2 regions of the Pallidibacillus thermolactis genome follow, and region 1 is predicted to be linked to the other one. Evidence: riboswitches for the same ligand, from Rfam matches in the RefSeq annotation. Region 1 holds a riboswitch; the other holds the start of a gene.
The links. A riboswitch is a leader RNA that binds a small molecule or an ion and turns the genes downstream of it on or off. The one in region 1 is predicted to bind S-adenosylmethionine.
Positions count from the first base shown of each region.

Region 1 (3,164 bases):
TGTTTTAATTAATATAATTCTGAACGATGCAACTATTTTTTTAAAATTCGTAAAAGAAGATAATATGTATTTCCAATTGAGGTGAATGAGGTAGATGGAATTGATTATTTTGATTGTTGTTGGTCTTTTGGGCATAGTTATAGCGGGGCTTGGCCTAGTTAAAGCATACAGTCTAAGAATGACTGAGCCGAAACAAGAACTACAAGAAAAATTAGATCAACTAGAAAAGGAGGTCCAAGAATTAAAAAATCAAAAGTGAAAAAACTATGGTTTCAAGGATAAATTTTGAATGGGAAAATGGGGGGATTTAAAAAATAACAAATGACAAAACGACCATGAAATATAGTCTGTTCATAGGAATAATGTTGTTATTGCATCCGAATCTGTCGTGACAAAGGATGGGCCAGACAATGTTATTGTCGGGGATAATCCAGACATTATTGTTTTAAAGTGCAAAACCATTTTTTGCTTGACGAGGAATCAGAAGATGCTTGCTTAATGAGGCTGAAAAAGGGGAAAACATATTGCCTTAAGTCGTTTCGAGACATCACGTAATAATAAGTGGGCAAAATTGGTATTGTCACATGGGAATTCAACAAGTTGATCAATTTGATACATATATAGGTTATGAAATGAATTGCCTTCAAAACTGGCGTTCCTCACCTTTTTAGTCCAGTCACTGGCCCACTATGTTGGCAAAATATTGATCAATTTAAAGGAAATATGAAGAGAAGAGAGATCATCAATGTGTTTGTCATGAAAAATATTTCTATACTTAAATTGACAAAAAATATGTAGTATGTTAAATTTTATTTTAATAATTTAAAAAAATAAAAAAACAAATACTTTTTTGGATTCTTATCTAGAGTGGTGGAGGGACTGGCCCAATGAAACCCGGCAACCTGTTAAATTCGTTTAACAAGGTGCTAATTCCTGCAGAAGTAATTCTGAAAGATAAGAAGAGATCGCGATTCAGCCCTCTTCTTAATGAAGGGGGTTTTTGATTTTAAGGGGAGGGATGGCTGGCACAATTTAAAACTGATTGATATTTTTGTGCAAAAACCAAGTAAACATATAAGTTTAATTGTAATCAATTACAATAAAATATCATTTATGAAAGTAGAGAGGATAGGAGGGAGCACATGAAAAGGTATCTGTTTATTTTAATTGGACTCATTAGTTTTATACTTGTTAGTTGTTCTGAAGGAAATACAGATGGAAAACCAAATAAGATCAGATTGGATTATGCAACTTACTCCCCAATAAGTCTTGTATTAAAAGAGTTTGGATTTTTAGAAGAAGAGTTAAAAGATGAAGGGATCGAAATTGAGTGGGTATTTAGTCAAGGAAGCAACAAAGCACTAGAATTTTTAAATAGTAACAGTGTGGATTTTGGATCTGCAGCTGGAGCAGCTACGCTAATTTCAAAGGTAAATGGTGCACCAATTAAAAATGTTTACATTTTCTCAAAACCTGAGTGGACAGCGCTTGTTACGTTGGAAGATGAAAATATAGACTTAGTCGCGGATTTAAAAGGGAAAAAAATTGCGGCAACCATTGGTACAGATCCTTATATTTTTTTATTACGTGCTTTAAATGAACAAGGTATTGACCCATCTGAAGTAGAAATTGTAAATCTCCAACACGGTGATGGGGCAACTGCATTAACGAGTGGTTCTGTAAATGCGTGGGCCGGTCTTGATCCCCATATGGCAAGAGTAGAGCTTGAATCCAGTGCGCAACTTTTATATCGAAATCCCGATTTTAATACATACGGTTTTTTAAATGTGCGAGAAGATTTTGCCAAAAAATATCCAGGGTATGTTAAAAGAGTAATTGAAGCATATGAAAAGGCTAGAAAATGGACATTGGAAAATCCTGAAAAAGTAGCTGAAATTCTAGCTGAGGAAGCACAAATTGATCTTGAAGTGGCAAAATTACAACTTGAACGGAATGATTTTACTGAGAGTATTCCAGGGAATGCTCACCAGAAAGCAATTATAGAAGCAGGAAAGATTTTACAACAAAGTGAAGTGATAGATAAAACTGTCAATATACAGGAAATCGCAACAGAATTAATTGATTCTTCGATAGCAGAGAGTACTATTAAGTAATTTATGGGGGTGAACATCAAATGGGTAAATTATTGGCGACTGTTACTACAACGAAAGAAGTGAAAAAATCACAAAAGAAACAAAAAACAAATACGCTTCATACGATTATATTCGGAAGTTTAACGCCTACAATACTGATTATGCTTTGGGAGTTATTATGTAGACAAGGTGTGTTTCCAACCTATCAATTACCTGCGCCAAGTGTAATCTTAAAAACAATTATCACTTTGTTTCAAGACGGAAGTTTGTGGACGCATATTGGAATTACAACATTACGGGTGTTCATTGCTTTTATTCTCGGCAGTGCTTTGGCTGTTATACTTGGCTCCTTTGTTGGTTTATATAAAAAAGCTGAGCAATTATTTGATCCGATGATCCAGGCTTTTCGTTCTATTCCATCTCTAGCATGGGTTCCATTATTTATCCTTTGGATGGGAATTGGTGAAACTTCAAAAATTACAATGATTGCTGTCGGTGTTTTTTTTCCAGTTTATTTAAACACCGTAAGTGGAATAACGGGAGTCGATAGAAAACTTATTGAAGTTGGTAAAATGTATGGTCTCTCGAGTTTTCAACTTATTTGGAGAGTCATTTTACCAGCAGCACTTCCATTGTTTCTTGTTGGGCTTCGAAGTGGTTTAGGACTGGGTTGGATGTTTGTTGTTGCAGCGGAACTAATGGGGGCAAGTAAAGGTTTAGGTTATTTGCTCGTTCTCGGCCAGAATACATTGTCACCTGAATTAATCATTGCGAGTATTCTTTTGTTTGCAATTATTGGAAAACTCTCAGACTGGATGTTAAAGCTAGTTGAAAAACGTACTTTAACATGGCAAGACGGTTTTGTTCAACAATAAGTTTGGTAATCATACCGGATTGACGAGTGATATAAAGTTTGAATAGGCTGAGTAACCTCAATAATTTTATAAAATGGAGAGATCTTTGATGAGTTTAGAACTGAGAAATATAAATCGAAGTTTTAATGGAAAGACTGTCATTCGTAATGTATCATTTCGTGCGAAACAGGGTGAAATTATAGGACTCGTTGGAACT
Region 1 is NZ_JAOUSE010000004.1:107,034-110,197, forward strand. It holds gene OEV82_RS02820 (hypothetical protein) at 95-259, shown strand; SAM riboswitch class I at 856-961, shown strand; gene OEV82_RS02825 (aliphatic sulfonate ABC transporter substrate-binding protein) at 1,143-2,114, shown strand; gene OEV82_RS02830 (ABC transporter permease) at 2,135-2,968, shown strand; gene OEV82_RS02835 (ABC transporter ATP-binding protein) at 3,057-3,164, shown strand, end outside.

Region 2 (3,164 bases), on a different contig from region 1:
CAGTATCAAACAGAGCTAGGAATGGAATTTTCCGAGCCAACTAATTCAAAATCAGTGACAAACGAAAAAGTGGGCCAATCTCCGAATGTTACAAATGATCCTTCCTATTATTTAAGAGGGCATGATTTCCAATCAGGATATAATTATGTATCGGTTGAAGATAATCAAACAAATATGGTGGGAGAAACAAACGAAACTGGAAAAAATGAAACTAATGCAAGATTGGATAAAAATAATCATCCAGAAAACGGTACATGAATGTGAATTAAATAATATATATAAGGCATGTAGATGAAAACTCTACATGCCTTCGTTATTTCTTAGTAGGACCATTTATTTACTAAGTGTCGGTTTCAATATGTTATTTATATCAATATTATCAGCTTTACTGGTCAGGTTACGAAATAAATGTTTAACTTTTTCATTTCCTTTTCCTTTCCTCATCGTATAAGCTGCCGTTGCCCCACCTGCTATACCAAGACCAAGTAATGATAACAACATTGTATTTCGTCTTCTTCTTCTGCGAGGCATCATATTCATCATTTTATTGATATTCATTTGTTTCATTAATTGTCTTCGCATGGCCATATAAACATACACCTCTTTCTCTATAGTCGAAGAAAATAATTTCTTCTCTAGTATTGTTTGTGTAATAAGTAAAGGTATACAAGGGAGTAAAATCAGTAAATGGTTATTTTTGTCTTTCTTCTATTATTTGGTTGTGAACGATGTCTCATTTTGACAATTATGTTTTCACTATTTTTGCCGAATACTATTGTTATAAAGCTATAAAAGGAGCGTTAAGTATATGTTAACGAAACAACAAATTCATCACTTAAAACAAATCCTAACACAAGAAAAAAATGATATTGAAAAAAGGCTGAAAGAGAATAATCAATTCGATTTAAATAAAGGACATGCACATGAGTCGGTTGGAGAATTATCAAGTTATGATAACCATCCTGCAGACGAAGCTTCGGAATTATTTGAAAGACAAAAGGATGTTGCCTTGAATGAACATGAAGGGGAATATTTGAAAAGTATTCACAATGCATTACTGGCCATTGAAAAAGGAACATATGGCAAATGTGTAATATGTGGGAAAGACATCCCATATGAACGTTTAGAGGCAATTCCTACTACGATATACTGTAAAGAACATTCTCCGGACAAAGTCACGTCAAAAGACCGTCCTGTTGAAGAAGATGTATTAATGACGCCTTATGGTAAATTTAATTTTGATGTGTCAAGGGATGAAGGAATTACTTTCGATGCTGAAGATTCATGGCAGGAAGTGGCGTCTTGGGGAACAAGTGATTCACCCCAAGATTATTTGGAACAAATCGAACATTACAATGATGTAAATATTGAACCTAACGAAAATCTTGGGTATGTAGAAGATTATGAAAATTTTAGTGCAGTCGATCTTTATGGAAAACCAATAAACATATATCCAACAAAGCAACATGAAAAATATGAAGAATTATTAGATGAAGAAGGTACAATGACGATTTTCGGTGACTTGCCAGGTAATGAAAAGGATCCATATGTAGATGAATAGTCCATTATTTAAAAATAGTTAAAAATACATTTAAATAAAAAATTAAAAAAGTGTTGACGTATAGAAAAATTTTCCTTATACTCTAAATAACAAAAATTTAATAAGTGAGTATTTACTCTTATCAAGAGTGGTGGAGGGATTAGGCCCTATGAAACCCGGCAACCTTCAAACAATGTTTGAAAAGGTGCCAAATCCTACAGATCTGAGTTGATCTGAGAGATAAGAGGAGGAAGCGAATATTCGACCTCTTCTTATTGAAGAGGTTTTTTATTTTATACATTCCTCTTCAACTCTCTAATATATTAAATACTCACTGTACTAAAATTAACGAGGGGGAATTGGAAATGACAAATAATTACAAAGACGAAACCATATTATTACATGCAGGACAAGAGGTAGACCCAACGACAGGTTCACGTACTGTACCGATTTATCAAACCACTTCTTATGTTTTTAAAGATGCCGATCATGCTGCGGATTTATTTTCACTAAAAGAAACGGGAAATATTTATTCACGTATAATGAATCCAACCGTTGATGCTTTTGAAAAGCGTGTTTCCGAACTTGAAGGCGGTATAGCTGCTGTAGCTACTGCATCTGGTTCAGCAGCCATTACTTATGCAATTTTAAATGTTGCTGAAGTGGGCGATGAAGTAATTGCAGCGTCTAACCTTTACGGTGGAACATATAACTTATTTGCGAATACAATTAAAAAATTTGGTGTTACAGTAAAATTCGTAGATGCAGAAGATCCAGAAAATTTCCGGAGAGCTGTTACAAATAAAACAAAAGCTTTCTTTGGAGAAATTATTGGCAACCCAAGTTTACAGGTGTTTGATGTAGAAGCCGTTGCTAAAATAGCAAACGAAGTCGGTGTACCATTAATTATCGATAATACTTTTGCTCCATATAGTGCTAAGCCAATCAAGTGGGGAGCAAACGTTGTTGTTCATTCCGCTACAAAATTAATCGGTGGTCACGGTAATTCTATCGGTGGTGTTGTTGTTGATGCTGGAAACTTCGATTGGAGTAATCCTAAATTTACCGGATTTAATGAACCAGATCCAGGTTACCATGGCCTGAAATATGCAGAATTAGGTGAAGCTGCCTTCGCGTTAAAATTACGCGTTCAATTATTACGTGATACAGGTGCATGTTTATCCCCACAAAATGCATTCTACTTTTTACAAGGTCTTGAAACACTACATTTACGTTATGAGAGACATAGTGAAAATGCTTTAAAAGTAGCAACTTATTTAAAAGAAAATCCGAATGTTGCATGGGTAAACTATCCAGGTCATGAAGATCATCCTTATTACGATTTAGCGAAAAAATATTTACCAAAGGGAGCTGGTTCCATTGTTGTATTCGGTGTTAAAGGTGGGAGAGAAGTAGGCAGACAAGTTGTCAATAACGTTAAATTATTCTCACATGTTGCAAATGTAGGAGATGCAAAATCATTAATTATACATCCTGCTTCAACGACCCATTCTCAATTAAGTGATGAAGAACTGAAACTCACTGGTACTCCGGAAGAATTGATTCGGTTATCCGTTGGTATTGAAAACGTCGATGATATAATAGAAGATCTTGACCAAGCAAT
Region 2 is NZ_JAOUSE010000063.1:6,692-9,855, forward strand. It holds gene OEV82_RS14375 (YndM family protein) at 1-258, shown strand, start outside; gene OEV82_RS14380 (hypothetical protein) at 334-588, opposite strand; gene OEV82_RS14385 (TraR/DksA C4-type zinc finger protein) at 809-1,561, shown strand; SAM riboswitch class I at 1,677-1,787, shown strand; gene OEV82_RS14390 (O-acetylhomoserine aminocarboxypropyltransferase/cysteine synthase family protein) at 1,906-3,164, shown strand, end outside.
Region 2: it holds a riboswitch for S-adenosylmethionine, as region 1 does, so the genes downstream of both, OEV82_RS14390 (O-acetylhomoserine aminocarboxypropyltransferase/cysteine synthase family protein) here and OEV82_RS02825 (aliphatic sulfonate ABC transporter substrate-binding protein) in region 1, are expected to answer to the same signal.